DNA from 3 places in the Butyricicoccus sp. AF18-9LB genome. Region 3 is predicted to be linked to each of the others. Evidence: predicted binding sites of a transcription regulator. Region 3 holds the regulator's gene; each other region holds the start of a gene.
What was found. Region 3 encodes LexA, which represses DNA repair genes until DNA is damaged. Its sites were predicted from a motif close to CNAACANNTGTTNG; they were not measured.
Positions count from the first base shown of each region.

Region 1 (2,204 bases), on a different contig from region 3:
ACATGATCCAGTGCCAGAACGCCTGGAAACTGCACTGTGATATCGTTCATTTCCACTAAGTATTCGCTCATCTCGCCGCCTCCCTTGTCGTTTGTTTATGATGTTTTTTCTCTCGTTGCGTTCGGTCAGCCGCAGTGTTGGAGCACCGCGGCACCCGAACAGAAGAAAAAAGAGAGAAATGAGTGAATCATATCAGATTCCGGTGGTTTTTCGGATATACTCGCGCGCCATTTTTGCGTATTCGAGCGGATTTGCCTTTGCCGGGTCCTGCTCGGCTTCAACGATGAACCAGCCCTCGTAATGCGCGTCATGCAGCGCCTTGAATACGCCCGGATAGTCTACGCAGCCGTCACCCGGAATGGTGAAGCAGCCTTCCAGAACCGCCTTGCGGAACTTAAAGCCTTCGGCATATGCCTTTTCCATCATGTCAGGACGGATGTCCTTGAGGTGAACGTAGCCGATACGCGGGCCGAACTCCTTGGCCGCCTTTACGGCGTCCTCCTTGGAGAAGGTGAAGTGACCGGTATCAAAGCAGAGGTAAACGTAACGCGGGTCGGTGTTGTCCATCAGGAGCTTGGTTTCCTCGAAGGTCTGCACGACGGTCGCCATATGGTGATGAAAGCACAGCTTGAAGCCGCGGTCAGCAGCGATCTTGCCCAGCTTGTTCAGACCGTCGCACAGCTTCTCCCACTCTTCATCGGTGGCAACCGGCTTGTTGTCGCCGAACATCGAGCACTCCTCTGCGAACAGGCAGCGGGTCAGTTCGCAGACGTTCACGCGGCTTGCGCCGACTGCCTCGAGGAAATCCAGCTGCTTGATGAATGCCTTTTCGTTCTCCTCGTACGGCGTGGAGCACAGGAAACTGGAGAACCACTGGGACGCGATCTTGATGCCGCGCAGGTCGAGTGCCTTGTTGAGCACTGCCGGGTCGGTCGGGAACTTGCCGCCTACCTCGGTGCCCTGAAAGCCGGCAAGCGCTGCTTCGGAAACCATCTGCTCGAAGGTCAGCTCGCCGCCGAGCTGCGGCATATCGTCATTCGTCCAGCCAATCGGCGCAATGCCGAGTTTTACGTTATTGAACATCTTTCACGCTCTCCTCGTTTTGTGCTTTTGTTTTAGTTTGTGCCTTAAGCACAATTTATTTATAGCACGATACTTTTGCACTGTCAATGACATGTAAAATGCTGTATTTATTGCAAAATACGGATTGTGCAAACTTTGTTCCGTTTTGTAAGCGCGCACACTCAGATTTCCACCGATACAAAAAAGATTGTTCGAAATTTTGTGATATAGTCACAATATTCGCAGATATTTTTGTAATTCAGCAAATAAATGACGCTGTTCTACGATATATCTTAGTGCTTTCTGCGGGTTTCAAAAATGTGTATTGTTTTTTTCGTGTGCCTATGGCACAAATTGAAAAACTATGATATGATACTGTTATCAGAAGCAAAGGACGGTTGCAGCATGGCAAAACGAATAACGATCAACACGATAGCAGAACGGGCAGGTGTGTCGCGCGGCACAGTGGACCGCGTTCTCAACGGGCGTCCGCACGTCAAGCCGGAAATTGCCGAGCGTGTGCTGCGCACCATGCGCGAACTGGGATACGCACCGCCGCGCGCCGAACAGGCGGACGCACTCGGACTGAGCCGGTCGGCGGCTGAACTGCCGCCTTGCCGTCTGGGTGTGCTGCTGACCAGCGAAAGCGGCTATCTGCGTCAGGAGCTGCTGCGCGGCGTGCGGGACGCACAGGACTTTCTGCGCGATTTCAATGTGGAATTTCTGGTGCAGAAATGCGAAACCGAGCTGCCGGAGGAGGCGGTCGAACGGCTGGAGGTACTGGCAGGACAAGGCGTGAACGGCATTGCGGTTTGTGCGAAGGATCATGCCGCGATCGTGCAGAAGATCAACGAGCTGCGCGAAAAAGGGATCGTCTTTGTCACAATGAACACCGACCTGACCGGCTGCGACCGGCTGTGCTTCATCGGGCAGGACCTGATCCGCAGCGGTCGTGTTGCCGGCGAGCTGATGGCGAAATATCTGCGTCCGGAGGACAGCCTGCTCATTGCGATCGGCAATCCGGAATTCAATGCCCATCGGATGCGGCTTCAGGGCTTTTGCGAGCGATTGTATGAGCGCGGCTTTGCCGGCAGGCATATCCAGATCATTGAAACCTACAATGACTATACGCTCAGCTACCA
Region 1 covers NZ_JAQCWA010000036.1:7,991-10,194, forward strand. Annotated here, with positions in the region: gene PGY33_RS13345 (sugar ABC transporter ATP-binding protein) at 1-71, opposite strand, end outside; gene iolE (myo-inosose-2 dehydratase) at 193-1,083, opposite strand; gene PGY33_RS13355 (LacI family DNA-binding transcriptional regulator) at 1,468-2,204, shown strand, end outside.
Region 1: a site for LexA is predicted at 1,264-1,277, ahead of iolE (myo-inosose-2 dehydratase). Genes of this name have one in related genera too.

Region 2 (2,204 bases), 180 kb from region 3:
AGATCTTTCATCGTGTAATGCTGTCGGTTGAGGTTGGTGATGTCCACCACATCGAAATCCACGAGGATGAGATGACCGACACCCAGCCGCGCCAGAAAAATCGCAAGGTTGGAGCCAAGCCCGCCCAGACCCGCAATGCCGACACACGCCTTGTCCAGCTTAGCCTGAATATCCGCGCCGTGGCGTTCCACCAGTGCGTCATGCAGTTGTTCTTTGGTTAAAATCATGGGAATTCTCCTGTAATCACGCGCAGCGTGCATTTAATCGGAAATTGCATTGCAATTTCCATGAAAACCGGGAGCATATATCTCGGTTTTCACACCAGTAAGAAATTTGTGTACCGCTCGCAGCGCGCAAATTTCTTTGGGACATATCCGCGTTTTACGCAACATGTCCCCTCTTGCACCAAACTGCAGTTTGGCGCGAAGCGGTATCAGCCGCCGCCCACAAAGCATACGACTTCCAGATGGTCGGCATCGGTCAGCTGCTCTTCCGCGAACTGCGCACGCGGAATGATGGTGCCGTTCTTCTCGACAGCCACACGCTGCGGGTCGTGACCCAACTCCTTCAGCAGTGCCAGAACCGTGCCCTCTGCGGGAACGGCACGTTCTTTACCGTTTACTTTCATGCAAATATCCTCTTTTCCGCAAGAAAAAATGCTCCGGTCTCACCATGCGGTAAAACCGGAGCATTAAAATTTCAAGTGTATGCGACAGCTTCCCTACGATGGTGCTAACCAACAGGTTCAAAAGGTTAGGCTCTCGCCCTCTCAGCCGCTCATCACGGCACCCTTGCTTGCAAATACAGTATGCACCTCATTCTCCCACTTGTCAAGCACATTTTTTTCGGATATAATGCAGTTATACGATGCAAACATTCGTTCGGGAGGAGATGATGACCGATGGACCGAACCATTCTGCACTGCGACTGCAACTCGTTTTTCGCGAGTGTGGAAACGCTGCTCGACCCGTCGCTTGCCGACGGACCGACCGCCGTCTGCGGTGATCCGGAGAGCCGTCACGGCATCATTCTCGCCAAGAACGAGAAGGCCAAAGCCTTCGGCGTACAGACCGCCGAGACCATCTGGCAGGCGAAACGAAAATGCCCGGATTTACGGCTGGTAGCACCGCATCGGAGCGAATATGTGAAGTTTTCGCGCAAATGCAACGAGCTGTACCTGCAGTACACCGATCTTGTCGATCCGTTCGGCATTGACGAATCCTTCCTTGATGTCACCGGCTCGATACACCTGTTCGGCTCCGGCGAGCATATCGCGGACGAGCTGCGCCGCCGCATGCGCGAGGAGGTCGGGCTGACCATTTCGGTCGGCGTATCGTTCAACCGCGCGTTCGCCAAGCTCGGCAGCGATTACAAAAAGCCGGATGGCACGACGGTCTTTTCGCGCGAAAATTTCAAGCAGCGCGTATGGGCCTTGCCCGCGAGCACACTCCTGTATGTCGGCAAACGCGCCAGCGACCGGCTGAACCGACTGGGCGTGCGCACGATCGGCGAACTTGCCGCCTGCGATCCGGCGTTTATCCACAGCATTCTGGGCAAAAACGGCGATCTTCTGCTGCGTTACGCCAGAGGCGAGGACGATGAGCCTGTGCGCTCGTTTTACGCGGAACGAGAGGTCAAATCGGTCGGCAACAGCATGACGTTCGCGCACAATCTGCTCGGCGCGGACGAATGCCGCATGGGCATCACGGCGCTGTGCGACAATGTCGGCAGACGTTTGCGAAAGCGCGGCATGGTGTGCCAGACCGTGCAGCTCGGCATCCGCGACCCGGAATTTCACAACCGCTCACGGCAGGTAACGCTTGAGCGGCCGACCAATTCCACGCGTGCGCTCATCGACCTGTCCATGCAGCTGCTGCTCGGGCACTGGCCGATGGACAAGCCGGTGCGCCTGCTGTCGGTCACGGCAGCCAATCTGCTGCCGGAAAATCAGTCGTGCGAGCAGCTTTCGCTGTTTGACGCCGCCGAGGATATCCAGAAGCGCGACCGTCAGCATAAGCTCGACCAGACGGTTGACGCGCTGCGGCAGAAATTCGGTGATAAATCAGTTGTGTTCGCGCATTCGGTAAAGAAAAAGGATAAAACGGATAAAAAATGAGGACATATCTGCCGGATATGTCCTCATTTTTGCGTTACTGCGTCAGCCGGAAGGATACCGCCCAGCTGCCGTCCATCAGGTCGCTTGC
Region 2 covers NZ_JAQCWA010000002.1:188,534-190,737, reverse strand. Annotated here, with positions in the region: gene thiF (sulfur carrier protein ThiS adenylyltransferase ThiF) at 1-227, opposite strand, end outside; gene thiS (sulfur carrier protein ThiS) at 434-628, opposite strand; TPP riboswitch at 701-803, opposite strand; gene dinB (DNA polymerase IV) at 902-2,116, shown strand; gene PGY33_RS02810 (hypothetical protein) at 2,151-2,204, opposite strand, start outside.
Region 2: a site for LexA is predicted at 871-884, ahead of dinB (DNA polymerase IV). Genes of this name have one in related genera too.

Region 3 (2,204 bases):
AGCGCGGGAGACTGCCGCGTCCGCGGCGGGGACAAAAAGGAAGGGACGCCTGCGGTTTGCCCGTAGGCTGCTAAACATTGTTCCCGCGCCGTGCGCGGATTAAATGAGTGCCCTTCCTCTTTGGACTCCTACCTTTCCCTTATTTGATAGCCTGACGCAGACCAGAGACCGGCGACAGCTTCGAAAATAAGAGTACGACAGAGGATTTTTTCTTCCGTGTCTTTCGAAACCTGTTCGCAGGGTCAGATACCCGACTGCTACACATACGGTTAAATCCACGCAAGCGCGGCATAACAGTGCCGCGCAATTCGTGAGCGCGTTATGATAGACAGCACCTACGAAGATAAATTGTACCAATCGCCTAATTCGCAGGTGCCACGCGGTATAACGCGTTAAAGAGTTGCGCGACACGGGTATGTCGCGCCCTGCGCAGAGTAAACCGCCTGTGTAGCAGAACAGTATCCGACACTGCGAATATGTCTCGACATGGGAGCACACTGTGCTCCCCTACGGTAGAAAAACTCCTCTGCCGTTCCCTTTTTTCGGAGCGGTCACATGTCGGCAATCTGCGCCAGACCCTCCAAGGGGAAAGGGGTGATTCACAAGAGGGTGGAAAACCGTAGGTTGTCTACCCTCTTGTGCGCCCGCGCGGCGTCAGCGCACTCCTCGCTCAGCCGATGCTGAAAAAGGCTGCTCTTAATACTCGCGGTAAACCGCCTTCACCACGCCTAAAATCTGGCACCCGGTGCCGTTGATCGGCGGATACGCCGGATTCTCCGGCATGAGCCATACACCGTCCGGCGTGATGTTGAGCGTCTTGCAGGTGGCCTCATCCTCGAGCAGCGCGATTACGATGTCGCCGTTGCGCGCCTGCACATCCTGCCGGATAATGACCAGATCATCATCCATAATGCCCACGCCGATCATCGAATCGCCGCGAATGCGCAGCGCGTAATACTCGCCGCCGCCCGCTGCCGGCTCGAACGGCACATAGCCGATATACTCCTCCACCGCGAGGATCGGCATACCGGCGGTGACGCGGCCCAGAATCGGCACGCGCGGCACCATGGAAGGGCCGCTGACCGGCGTCAGCGCACGCGATTTATGCTCATTCGGCTCCAGATAACCGGCCTCCTGCAGCTTTTTCAGGTGCGCATGCACGGTGGACGGCGACCGCAGTCCCATCTCTGCACCAATCTCGCGCACCGAAGGCGGATAGCCGTGTTCAAGGGAATAACTGCTTATATAATCCAGTATCTGCTGTTGTTTGGCGGAAATCTTCTTCATTTTCGGCACTCCTTGCTGTTTCCGTCGGAACATACGTTCGTAATTTTATCCTTATTATACCGCAATCCGCTGCAATAAGCAAACATTTGTTTGTATTAACCTGCACGAATTTTCCGCGTTAATCGACACTATTCTTCAATTTATCCGGTTTTCTGCCGCCGTGTTGAAAAAGTAACGCAGTTTCATCACCGCATTGCTTGTATTTTACATGATTTTGTTATATCATATAAACAGCAAAAGTATTGATTATTGCAAGGGGACCCGCATTCTGCACCCCTAACTCGCAGGGAGGTTTTTATATGACCATCAAGACCGATCTCGGATATATCGACATTACCAACGAGGTGCTGGCCGGCATTGCCGGTTACGCAGCATCCTCCTGCTTCGGTGTCAAAGGCATGACCATCCGCTCCATGTCGGACGGACTGGCGCACCTGCTCGGACTGGAAAACCAGTCGCGCGGCGTAAAGGTCACCGAGGCTGTGGACGGCGGTGTCAACATCGACCTGCACATTGCAGTCGAGCACGGTGTGAATATTGCCACCGTCTGCCGCTCTATCATCGGCGAGGTACGCTACAATGTTGAGCGTCTGACCGGTGTGGACGTGAAGAACGTCGATATCTATGTAGAGAGTATTAAGGCGGACTGACACCTATAGGGGACTTCGCAAGTCCCCTATATACGGAAATCAGTTCCGTAGAAACTGACTTCCGATACCCGAACGACGCGCCCCAAGGGCGCTGAGTCGGAGTAACAAAACCCACGCTCATGTCGCGGGTTTTGTTGCGGCATAACGCCGCTGTTTGAATACCGCGGTACAACCGCGGACGTCTGCGGACGGGACCAATGGCTCGGATTGCCCTAAGGAAATCCTGCTATGCGGTTACGGTTTGCAAGCAAACCGAAATCTTATTAC
Region 3 covers NZ_JAQCWA010000002.1:8,616-10,819, reverse strand. Annotated here, with positions in the region: gene lexA (transcriptional repressor LexA) at 697-1,287, opposite strand; gene PGY33_RS01980 (Asp23/Gls24 family envelope stress response protein) at 1,587-1,937, shown strand.